Regions from separate parts of the Salinicola sp. MIT1003 genome, predicted to be linked through region 2. Evidence: predicted binding sites of a transcription regulator. Region 2 holds the regulator's gene; each other region holds the start of a gene.
What was found. Region 2 encodes sigma-54, which starts transcription at its own class of promoters, with help from an activator protein. Its sites were predicted from a motif close to TGGCACNNNNNTTGCTNT; they were not measured.

Region 1: the regulator sigma-54 is predicted to act here: its motif matches at 1,348-1,365, upstream of glnA (glutamate--ammonia ligase).
Region 3: the regulator sigma-54 is predicted to act here: its motif matches at 2,429-2,446, upstream of urtA (urea ABC transporter substrate-binding protein).

Annotation. Positions count from the first base shown of each region.
Region 1 is NZ_MCAP01000011.1:54,783-58,936, reverse strand. It holds gene BC443_RS05445 (nucleotidyltransferase family protein) at 1-18, shown strand, start outside; gene BC443_RS05440 (hypothetical protein) at 72-1,067, opposite strand; gene glnA (glutamate--ammonia ligase) at 1,489-2,895, shown strand; gene BC443_RS05430 (DUF4124 domain-containing protein) at 3,047-3,616, shown strand; gene glnL (nitrogen regulation protein NR(II)) at 3,758-4,154, shown strand, end outside.
Region 2 is NZ_MCAP01000058.1:92,611-96,764, forward strand. It holds gene lptA (lipopolysaccharide transport periplasmic protein LptA) at 1-534, shown strand, start outside; gene lptB (LPS export ABC transporter ATP-binding protein) at 635-1,360, shown strand; gene BC443_RS16355 (RNA polymerase factor sigma-54) at 1,510-2,943, shown strand; gene raiA (ribosome-associated translation inhibitor RaiA) at 3,075-3,383, shown strand; gene ptsN (PTS IIA-like nitrogen regulatory protein PtsN) at 3,393-3,875, shown strand; gene rapZ (RNase adapter RapZ) at 3,878-4,154, shown strand, end outside.
Region 3 is NZ_MCAP01000013.1:15,654-19,807, forward strand. It holds gene urtB (urea ABC transporter permease subunit UrtB) at 1-931, opposite strand, end outside; gene urtA (urea ABC transporter substrate-binding protein) at 1,024-2,343, opposite strand; gene BC443_RS07815 (acyl-CoA dehydrogenase C-terminal domain-containing protein) at 2,827-4,154, opposite strand, start outside.

The DNA of each region.
Region 1 (4,154 bases), on a different contig from region 2:
GACATTCCCGAGCTGTGAAGCCGGGCTCGGCGGCGATCTCTGGGCGATCTCAGCACGATTTCAGGACGAACTCAGGAATTGAGATTGCCCAGCAGCCAGTCGAACAGCCGCCCGGGGCTGTTGGCGACCGGCTGCGTGATGACGAAACGGGGCAGGAGTACGGTATCGACGGACGGCTCAAGCCAGCCTGCACGGCGAGTCAGGACGTGTTCGATGCCTGCGCCGGTCGCGAGCCGGGCTAGGTCGTCGTCCGCGATGGTGCCGACATCGGCATCGGCCGCGATGGGCAGCGGATGACGACACAGAATGGCCAGCTGGTGCTGGCTCTCGCGTAGCCGAGCCAGCGTCCCGGCGTCTCGTGTCGTGAATCGTGGCGGTATCAGGCTGCCGAAACGAAAAAGCCCGCATTGCTCGAGCCGCCGGATGCTGAACGCGTCCAGCGACTCGCCGGAGACAATCGCGTCGGCGTTCAGCGTCGCGGCGACACCATGCAACATGGCCGGCTTGTACGACTGGTCGAGCTCGTCGATGTAGGTCTTGATCGCCTGGCTGTAGTGCTCGTCCCGGCGGCCGATGCAAGCCGGCGGGACGGGCAGACCGGACTCGACCAGGTGCCGGGCGGCACGCTCGGCCGTGTCTTCATGCCATAGCGCTTCGCCGAGAGCTTCATGCCAGGAACTCCACGCCCGCTGGGCGATGGGGCAGGGGAGGAAGACATTGGCCGGCAGCGCCATGCGCTCCAGCGTGGGCGACACCTGCTTGAGCGTGTCGCGCCAGCCGCCATCGAACGTGAGTGCGATGCGGGGCAACTGATCGTGATGAAGCTGCAGCGCGCTTTCCAGACTGACGATCTGGGCGCTGTCGCTGAGACTTTCCAGCAGCTGCTGAAAGCTGTCCGGGCCCAGGCACCAGTCGGCGCGATGAGGCAGGCGTGCCTCGGCTTCATCATCCAGTACCCGGCGCAGTGCCAGAATGGCGCTTCGGCCCCATAGCGGCTCGCTGAGATTGAGACGCCAGTGACCGCGTAGGCGCTGTACCACATCCTGTGTGCGATCCAGCCTGGGCATGGGTAGTTCCATTACTGAGTCATTGATCGCCATGAGTCACGGCGCGTAAGAACAGTATCCGTCGGGTATCGGATTTCGGCAAAGTTTCCTGTCGTGACTTTATGTTCCGTTTTGGTGCATATGGCGAAAGTCATGCGCCAAATTGGTGCTTTTAGCAATTCCTGTTGATGCATGATTGACGATCGGTGCACACCCGAGGGGCATCTCGCATTCAGAGGCCAATCAAAATTATCTTTTTCGTCATGCGGTTATATCAGGCGCTCACTATTCTGCTTCATTTTGGCACATTCTCTGCATGACTATGTAAAAACGGCGTGCGCGTGGGCAAGAGCGCTAACTTCGTGCTACAAAACACGCATGCCAAAAAACGGTGTTGGATATTCGCCAACGAATCGAGCCATGGCTCACAGTGGAGGACAACATGTCTGAGAAAACCCTCGCCCTTATCGAAGAACACGACGTCAAGTGGGTGGATCTGCGCTTTACCGATACCAAGGGCAAGGAGCAGCACGTCACGATTCCTGCCAGTGCTGTCGATGCGGAATTCTTTGAAGATGGTCAGATGTTCGACGGCTCCTCCATCGAAGGCTGGAAGGGCATCAACGAGTCCGACATGATTCTGCGTCCGGAAGACGGGACCGCCTTCCTCGATCCGTTCACCGAAGACTCCACGCTGATCCTGCGCTGCGACATCATCGAGCCGGCCACCATGCAGGGCTACGAGCGCGATCCGCGCTCCATCGCCAAGCGTGCCGAAGCCTATCTGAACAGCACCGGCCTGGGCGACACCGCTTTCTTCGGTCCGGAGCCCGAGTTCTTCATCTTCGACGAAGTGCATTGGAAGACCGATATCGAAGGCTCCATGTACAAGATCTCTTCCGAAGAGGGCGCCTGGTCCACCGATCGTCAGGTCGAAGGTGGCAACCTGGCCCACCGTCCGCGCGTCAAGGGTGGCTATTTCCCCGTGCCGCCGGTCGACAGCTTCCACGATATCCGCAGCGCGATGTGTAACACGCTGCAGGCGATCGGCCAGAGCGTCGAAGTGCATCACCACGAGGTGGCCAACGCCGGTCAGAACGAAATCGGCGTCAAGTTCAACACCCTGGTGAAGAAGGCCGACGAAGTTCAGGAGATGAAGTACGTCATCCACAACGTGGCGCACGCCTACGGCAAGACGGCAACCTTCATGCCCAAGCCGCTGGTCGGTGACAACGGTTCCGGGATGCACGTTCACCAGTCCTTCTGGAAAGATGGCCAGAACCAGTTCGCGGGCGACGAGTACGCCGGTCTGTCCGAAATGGCGCTGTACTACATTGGCGGCATCATCAAGCACGCACGCGCGCTGAACGCCTTCACCAATGCTTCGACGAACTCCTACAAGCGTCTGGTGCCGGGCTTCGAAGCGCCGGTCATGCTCGCCTACAGCGCGCGTAACCGCTCTGCGTCCATTCGTATTCCGTACACTTCCAACCCGAAGGGCAAGCGCGTCGAGACTCGCTTCCCCGACCCGACCGCCAACCCGTACCTGGCGTTCGCGGCGATGCTGATGGCCGGTATCGACGGCATCAAGAACAAGATCCATCCTGGCGACGCCATGGACAAGAACTTGTACGATCTGCCGCCGGAAGAAGGCAAGAAGGTCCCGACCGTGGCCACCAGCCTCGATCAGGCGCTGGCAGCGCTCGATGCCGATCGCGCCTTCCTGACCGAAGGCAACGTGTTCACCGACGACATGATCGATGCCTATATCGAGCTGAAGAACGAAGACGTCGAGCGCCTGCGTCTGGCGACGCATCCGGTCGAGTTCGACCTCTACTACAGTGTCTGAGGTTCACACCTTGGCCTGACGAAAAGCCCCACCTCGGTGGGGCTTTTTTTGTCGGCAGGGGAGCGGCACCTTCAAGCTCTGCGGTTCCTGGCCGCTGCTGGCCGTTGAGCCGGGATATCATGCCCGGCAGGCGAATAAGGAGGGAAGAACGATGCAAGCACGACGGGTTGGATGGATGATCGGCGGCGTGGCGCTGCTGCTGGCGTTGCCGGCACTGGCGGCCCCGGTCTATCGGCATGTCGATGCCAACGGCAACGTGGTCTATAGCGACGAGCCCGGACAGGGCAACCGGGTCGATCTCAAGCCCATTACGGTGGTCGATCCGGCAGAGGTCGAAAGCCGCTCGCGCCCGGCCGAGTCGACGCCGACATCGCCTTCGGCGGTCGACTACGAGCGCTTTGCGATCACCAGCCCGAGCAATGGCGAGACCCTGCCGACCGGCCAGGGCGGCAACGTTCAGGTGCAATTGGCGATCGAGCCCGAACTGCAGCCGGGCGACCGCGTTCAGCTCCGGGTCGACGGCAAGGTGAGTCAATCGCCGATGCATACCAGCGTGTTCGCGCTGAGCCAGCTCGAGCGCGGCGAGCACCAGATCCAGGCTGAGCTGCTGGACGCTCAGGGCCAGGTGCGGCTGTCGACGCCAGCGGTGACGCTCTACGTCCAGCGGGCCAGCGTCAACCTGCCCGCCAATCCCAATAACCCGAATTCGAATAATCGATAGGCAGCGATTTGAGAATTGCACCATTTTGGTGAATGAAGGCTTGGTTGCTATCGAGCGTTTCCCGGTCCTGAGCGAAATCGGGGAGTGGCGCGGTTTTTGCACTGTATAAGCACATACCGGATCACCACGATGGAACGACGCATGTATCAACGTTTGCTGGAGCACTTGACGACCGCCGTCCTGCTACTCGACGAACATCTGCACGTGCGCTGGCTCAACCCTGCCGCCGAGGCGCTACTGGCCGCGAGCCGGCCCCGGGTGGTCGGCCATTGGCTGGAGTGCCTGAACGGCGAGGACGGCAGCATCCGACAGGTACTGCTCAAGGCGATGCAGGAGTTTCATCCCTACACGCAGCGGGAAGCGGCGATGGTGCTGACCGCCGGGGAAGTGATCACGGTGGATTTCACCGCGACGCCGATCACCAGCCGCGAACTGCTGCTCGAGATCGAGCCGCGGGATCGGCTATTGCGAATTTCCCGCGAGGAGGCGCTGATCGCGCGCCAGGAGACGGTCAAGGTGCTGATGCGCGGCCTCGCCC
Region 2 (4,154 bases):
GAACTCGGCCAACTCCTGGTGCTTACCGCGCTGGGCTTCACCAGCCTTCCGACCATGGCACTGGAAAGCGATGCCAGCGCGCCGATCGAGATCGCCGCCGACCAGCTCGAGCTCGACGACCGTCAGGGTACCGCGGTCTATACCGGCAGCGTCGACATGCAGCAAGGCAGCATGAACCTGAAGGCCGCACGCGTCGACATCCAGCGAGCCGACGACGGCCAGGTCAGCCAGGTCACAGCCAAGGGCGGCGGTGGCGAGCGCGCCTATCTCGAACAGCGGCCGGCCCCCGACGAAGCGATCGTCAAGGGGTGGGGCGATACCGTCATCTATCATGCCGCCGAGCGCCGCGTGGAACTGGTCGGCAACGCCGAACTGCATCAGGCCGGCGACACCTTCGATGGCGCCTACGTCGAATACTATCTCGACTCGCGCCGCGTCCAGGCTCGTTCCAGCCAGGACGGCGACGGCAGCGGCGACGGTCGCGTTCGCATGACCCTCACGCCGCGCAACGCTTCCGAGCAGCCGTCCCAATAGTTCTTACAGTCATGACTCCAGAGAAGATTCGGGCTCTGTTTCCGACCATGCCCACCGGGCCCGAATCGCTCTGCGCCGCGTCGCCACAAGGACCGTATCCATGAAAACGCTAACGGCCGCCAATCTGGCCAAGAGCTACAAGGGACGTCGCGTCGTCCACGATTTCAGCCTGACCCTGCGCCAGGGCAGCATCGTTGGCCTGCTCGGCCCCAACGGCGCCGGCAAGACCACCTCCTTCTACATGATCGTCGGCCTGGTCAAGGCCGATGCCGGCAGCGTTCATATTGACGACCACGACCTCAGCCGTGCACCGATGCACGACCGGGCCCGAGCCGGGATCGGTTATCTGCCGCAGGAAGCCTCGATCTTTCGCAAACTGAGTGTCGCCGACAACATCATGGCCATTCTCGAGACGCGCAAGGATCTGGACCGCGCCGGGCGACGCGAACAGCTCGAGCGGCTGCTCGCCGATTTTCACGTCGACCATATTCGCGACAACCTCGGCATGAGCCTGTCCGGCGGCGAACGCCGGCGCGTCGAGATCGCCCGCGCGCTGGCCACGGAGCCGGCCTTTGTCCTGCTCGACGAGCCCTTCGCCGGCGTCGATCCGATCTCGGTCGGTGATATCAAGAGCATCATCCGCCAGCTCCGCGATCGGGAGATCGGCGTTCTCATCACCGATCACAACGTGCGCGAAACGCTGGACATCTGCGACAACGCCTACATCGTCGGCGACGGACAGATCATTGCCGAGGGCCGCCCGGATGCCATCCTCGACAACCAGCGCGTTCGCGACGTCTATCTTGGCCACGAATTCCGGTTATAATCCGATTTCCCGCCCTATCCTGTTTCTTTCCGGCGGCCAGCCCTACCTGAGCCGCCCTTAGTGGCATGTTTCTTGCATAAATCGTTGCATGTCGTCAGATCAATCAGTAACGTGGCTATTCCCTCGTTGATTATGACGTCCGTTTCGCCATGTCCATGAAGCCTTCGCTGCAACTCAGAGTCGGCACGCAGTTGACCATGACGCCTCAGCTTCAGCAGGCGATTCAACTGCTGCAGCTGTCGACGCTCGACCTGTGCCAGGAGATTCAACAAGCGCTCGAATCCAATCCGATGCTGGAGCTGGAAGAGCCGTACTCGGAGCAGGAGACCCAGGAGACGCCGGAAGACGACTGGTCCAGCGACATTCCCGAAGAGCTGGCGCTCGACAGCGACTGGAGCGACACCTATCAGGACGCCACCGCCGGATCGCTGGGCAGCAGCAGTGGCAGCGAAGAGGCGCCGGATTTCGACCGCAACGCCGCTGCCACCAGTCTGCACGACCACCTTTTGTGGCAGATGGCGATGGGCGATTTCGACGACCGCGAGCGCGAGCTGGGCGAATGTCTGATCGACGCGATCAATGACGACGGCTACTTCACCGGCTCGCTCGACGAGCTGGCCCTCAGCCTCCGCACCCAGCGCGGCGACCGCGTGACCACGGCGGATCTCGAACACATGCTGATGCGCCTGCAGCAGTTCGACCCCACCGGGGTCGGCGCCCGCGACCTGCGCGAATGCCTGCTGCTCCAGCTCGGCACGCTGGACACGGATACCCCGCTGCTGCCACAAGCCAAACGCCTGGTGCGCCAGTTTCTTGAGGCCTTGGCTGGCAACGATCGGCGACTGCTCAAACGCCGACTGCGGCTCGAGGACGACGAACTCGACAGCGTCATCGCAATGATCCGCACGCTCGAACCACGCCCCGGGCAGCGCTTCGATACCAGCCGCGACGACTACGTGATTCCCGACCTCGTCGCCACGCCCTCCCCCGAGGGCTGGCGCATCGAGCTCAACGCCGAGGCGCTGCCGCGTCTGCGCATCCAGCCCGACTACGCCGCCCTGATCAAGCGCGCCGACAAGAGTGACGACAACACCTTCCTGCGCCAGCATCTGCAAGAGGCCCGCTGGCTGCTCAAGAGCCTGTCGAGCCGCAACGACACGCTGCTGCGTGTCGGCCGGGAGATCATGTCGCGCCAGGTCGATTTCCTCGAGCGCGGCGAAGAAGCCATGAAGCCGCTGATCCTGGCCGATATCGCCGGTAGCGTCGACATGCACGAGTCGACGATTTCCCGTGTCACGACCCAGAAGTACATCCACACGCCACGCGGCGTGTTCGAGCTCAAGTACTTCTTCTCGAGCCAGGTGGGCGGTCAGCGCGGGGAAGGCGACAGCTATTCGAGCACGGCGATTCGCGCCCGGATCAAGAAGTTCATCGGCGAAGAGCCCCCCAGGAAGCCGCTCTCGGACAGCAAATTGGTCGAATTGCTTGCCCAGTCCGATATCTGCGTTGCCAGGCGCACCGTGGCCAAATATCGGGAAGCCATGGGCATTCCCTCGTCCAGCGAACGCAAGCGCCTTTCCTGACGTCCCGACTGCACGACGAGGCAAAATCGATCCAGGGCTCGCCAAACCGGGCGATATCGATCACGATGCCTTTGCAGTGACCTGAAAAGGGTTACAATCAAAAGTGCCATCTGCCGCAACAGGAGTGTGTCATGCAAGTGAACGTTACCGGCCACCATGTCGAGCTGACCGATGCCCTCCGGGACTATGTCGGAGAAAAACTCGTTCGTTTGGAGCGTCACTACGACAACATCACCAATGTTCAGGTCACCCTGAGTGTCGAGAAGGAGCGCCAACAGGCAGCCTGTACCCTGCATGCCGCAGGCGGCGATCTGCACGCCGAAGCCAGCGATACCGACATGTATGCCGCCATCGATTCACTGGCCGACAAACTCGACCGTCAACTGGTCAAACACAAAGAGAAGGCACAAGCCCGCGCCCAAGGCGCCGGCGCCCGTTAACGCCTGATGATGACACTGGAAAGCATTCTGCCTCCCGAACGCACCCTTTACGGGGTCACGGGGGGCAGCAAAAAACGTCTGCTGGAATTTTTCAGCACCTTCATCGCCCAAAACACACCCAGCCTGGACAGCCAGGAAGTCTTCAGCCGCCTGATCGGCCGTGAGCGACTGGGCAGCACGGGGATCGGCAACGGCGTTGCCATCCCCCACGCGCGCAGCCCTCACTGCAAGGGGCCGATCGCGGGATTCATGCGCCTGAAGGACGCCATCGACTTCGACGCGATCGATGGTGAACCGGTGGATCTGGTATTCGTGCTGCTGGTACCGGAGGAAGCGGACGATACCCACCTTTCGCTACTGGCCGAAGTCGCCGGCGTCATGAATCAGGGCAGCGTCAGACAGCAGTTGCGTCACGCAGAGACTCAGCAAGCGCTGCACGACGCGCTGATCGATGCCATCCGTCATCACCAACCCAGCGATAACGGCTACTAGAGATGCAACTCGTCATCATCAGTGGTCGCTCCGGTTCGGGAAAATCGATCGCCCTGCAGGCACTGGAAGACCTGGGCTACTATGCCATCGACAACCTCCCGGCCAACCTGCTGGCGCCACTGATCGACGAACTGCGCAGCGCCCCGCCCACACGCCCCAACGTGGCGGTCAGTATCGATGCCCGCAACCTGCCGGAAGCGCTGGAGCGCTTCCCGGTCCTGTTGAACGCAGTACGTGAACGCGGAATCGACACGCAGGTCGTCTATCTCACCGCCGATG
Region 3 (4,154 bases), on a different contig from region 2:
CCGGCTGCCCCGGTAGTGCCTGCTGGATCAGCCAGGTGGTATAGGCGCCGATCATGATCAGCTCGCCATGGGCCATGTTGATCACGCCCATGACGCCAAAGGTGATCGCCAGACCGATCGCCGCCAGCACCAGAATCGAACCGGCACTGAGGCCGAAGAACAGCGTCTGTGCACGGTCGTACCAGGCGCGCTTGCTCTCGATGCCGCCAAGGACCGACTGCGCCTCGGCGGCGAGCTCGGAATCACCGGCGGCGATCGGGGTCAACGTGTTGCGCACCCGCGTATCGAGATTGCCGCGCAGGGTTTCTAACGCGTCGATATCGCCTTGCTGGACATCGTAGAGCGCCAGCGCGACATCGAGCTGGCCGCGAACGGATTGGCTCTCCTCGTCGTCGCGCATGGCGCGAACGCTATCGGCGTTGTCGGCCGTGACTTCGCCGATCATACGCCCGGCGGCCGCCAGCCGAGAGGCCTCGTCGCCGGCACTCAGGGAGAGCGAGGCCAGCAGCCCCTGGATACGGGTGCGCAGATCGTTGTTGATCTTGAACGCCTCGACCGTGCGTCGTGTGCCGGTACCGGCGTCCTCGAACGTGATGGCATCGATGATCGGCCACTCGCGGCCGCTGTCATCGGTGATGATGTAGAAACGCTCGCCGCGACGCTCCTTGCCCAGGCGGCCGTCGAGCAGTGCCTGCAGCCAGCGCGTCTTCTGCTCGGCGCCGCTCTCGGCGATCGCCTGGGCGGCGTCGCCCTTGGCCTGGAAGCTGCGCGTGTCGAGCGCTTCCAGCAGCGCTCGGGCCTGCGCATCACTGACAGCGGCCGCCGCCGTCTGGCTAACGGAAAGGCCCCATGCCATCAGCAGGCACAGCAGCACGGAATGCATCAGCAGGCGCGTCAGACAACGGCCTGCCAAGTGTTGAGTCTTGATCATGTTCGTTCCTCGACACCGCCCTTTCGGTGCGGTGTCCGCCCCAGGTTCTGCTCGATGCCGCCGGCGCCCGTTCGAGCGCCGGCGGCCTGGCTTCATTCGGCGCCCGGGCCGTCTTCGCAGGTCATCGACTCGACGTCGAGCTTGCCGCAGCGCAGCGGTGCTCTCCAGTCGCTGATCAGGTTCTTGGAGTCCGGCAGGTAGTCCGACCAGGCATCGCCGGCAACCGTCGTCGGCGTCTGCCAGACCACGCTGAACTGCCCGTCGTCCTGGATCTCGCCGATCATCACCGGCTTGGTAATGTGGTGGTTGGGCATCATGGTGGAAGCGCCGCCCGAGAGATTGGGCACGGTCACGCCGATGATCGAATCCTTGACCGCGTCGACATCAGTGGTCCCGGCCTTCTTGACTGCCTGGGCCCACATGTTGAAGCCGATGTAATGCGCCTCCATCGGATCGTTGGTCACCGCTTCGTCATTGCCGGTGTAGGTGACCCAGTCGTCGATAAAGTCATAGTTGGCGTCGCTGTCGACGCTCATGAAATAGTTCCACGCCGCCATGTGACCAACCAGCGGTGCGGTATCGATACCGGTCAGCTCCTGCTCGCCCACCGAGAAAGCCACCACAGGGATGTCGCCCGCCGAAATGCCCTGGTTGGCGAGTTCGTTGTAGAACGGTACGTTGGCATCGCCGTTGATGGTCGAGACGACGGCGGTCTTCTTGCCCTGGCTGCCGAAATCCTTGACCTGCGAGACGATCGACTGCCAGTCGCTGAAACCGAACGGCGTGTAGTTGATCATGATGTCGTCGCCGGCGACGCCGTTCGCCTTGAGATAGGCTTCGAGGATCTTGTTGGTGGTGCGCGGGTAGACGTAGTCGGTGCCCAGCAGCGCCCAGCGCTCGACGCCCTGGCTCATCAGGTAGTCGACGGCCGGAATCGCCTGCTGATTGGGTGCGGCGCCGGTGTAGAAGATATTCTCCGATGACTCCTCGCCTTCGTACTGCACCGGGTAGAACAGCAGCCCGTTGAGCTCCTCCACCACCGGCAGCACCGCCTTGCGGGATGCGGAGGTCCAGTTGCCGAAGATGACGTCGACGCGATCGTCGCCGGTCAGCATGTCGCGAGCCTGTTCGGCGTAGAGCGACCAGTCCGATGCCGGGTCCATCACCACCGGCTCGAGCTGGCGACCGAGCAGACCGCCAGCGTCGTTCTGCTTGTCGATCAGCATCAGCATTTCGTCCTTGAGCGTCGACTCGCTGATGGCCATGGTGCCGGAGAGCGAATGCAGAATGCCGACACGAATCGGGCCATTGTCCTGCGTCTGTTCCTGGGCAATGGCAGCACTACCGAAACCGGTCAGCCCCAGCGCGATGCTGGAACCGGCAATCAACTTGCGAAGGGAGGTTGTTGTCATTGGGTTCTCCTGGTCATGACCCTTGGTGATCGGCCTGATGTCGTGGATAGCCGTGCACCAGACGCGACTATCGATCGAAGAACCTTATGCATTTTTCGTGCCTTGATCGCCACCCTTGTGATTCTCGTATACAAAAAAGAGCGAAAAGCACGGTAAATTCCGTCAATGAGCCAGAAATTGGTGCAAACGAAATCCCTTGGGCAGCGCCAAATTGTCGTTAATGGTGCATTCACTGCCGAAGCTGCGCAGTCATTGCACCCTTTTTGAGCAAAAAGATAACGCCATTACGATTGGCGCTTCATGAGAGTGCATGGGGACATTGGCAGGCCGCCGAGGTCGGCTCGAAAAGTCCTCGAACCGACACAGCGATGAGACACGAAGCGGCGGCGCTCGGTGCGCGCCGCACGGCCAGGGTCGATGGGGACGGGATCGACGAAGCCGGGATTGGCGGGGCCGGGACAACCGGCAGAGAGGGTGGCAGAACTAGAACAGATGCCGATCCAGTGCCATCAGCCCTTCCGGGCCGGCAGCGATCTGACGCTCCAGCGACTCGTTTCGCGGCAACTGGCGCTCCAGGAAGTGCCGCCCCACGACCAGCTTCGCCTGATAGAAGTCTTTCCCGGCCGGGCCGTTCCCGGACAGACCGCGATGCGCCGCGCGGGCGGCCTTGAACCACATCCAGGCATAGAGCGCGTGGCCCAGCAGATGCAGATAATCGTGGGCCGCCGCGCCCGCGGCAGCCGGATCCTTCCCGGCGGCCTCGATCAGCGCGGCACTGACCCGCTCGAGCCTCTCCAGTTCACGCACCGCCGCCTCCCGGAATGGTTGTAGCGGCGACGCTTCGATATCCTCGCCGCCGCCGAGATCTTCCCGCATCCGCTCGGCGAGGCGCTTCACGTACGCCCCCCGGTTGCGCGTCAACTTGCGTCCGACCAGATCCATCGCCTGGATGCCGTTGGTACCTTCGTAGATCATCGCGATACGGGCATCGCGCACGTACTGTTCCGCGCCCCATTCGACGCAGTAACCGCTGCCGCCATAGAGCTGCTGCGCCTCCACCGTGGCCGCGAAGCCACGATCGGTCAGGAACGCCTTGGCTACCGGGGTCAATAACGCGATCAGATCCGCCGAGGCTTCGCGCACCTCGGCATCGGGATGGTATTTGGCGCGGTCGAGCTCGCTCGCCACGAACGCCGCGAACAGTCGCCCCCCTTCATTCCACGCACGGGCGTCGAGCGCCATGCGCCGCACGTCAGGGTGGACGAGAATCGGATCGGCAGTCTGGTCCGGCTCGGCAGCGCCGCCGGGCGCCCGGCTCTGGCGTCGCTCGCGGGCGAACGCCATCGCGCCCTGATAGGCCATCTCGCCCAATCCCAGCCCCTGGAGGCCGATCGAAAGCCGCTCATAGTTCATCATGGTGAACATCGTCGCCAGCCCCTGGTGCGGCTCGCCGATCAGGATGCCTCTGGCCGCTTCGAAGTGCATGACACAGGTGGCGCTGCCCTTGATGCCCATCTTGTGTTCGAGGCCGCCACAAACCACACCGTTGGCACCGCCAAGCGAGCCGTCCTCCAGCACCTGTCGCTTGGGCACCAGAAACAGCGAGATGCCCTTGGCGCCTGCGGGCGCCTCCGGCAGCTTGGCCAGCACCAGATGGACGATATTCTCGGTCAGGTCGTGCTCGCCGCCGGTAATCCAGATCTTGCTGCCGGTAATGGCGTAGCCGCCGCTGCCATCGGGCACGGCGCGGGTCTTGATCAACCCCAGGTCGGTGCCGCAGTGCGGCTCGGTCAGGCACATGGTGCCCAGCC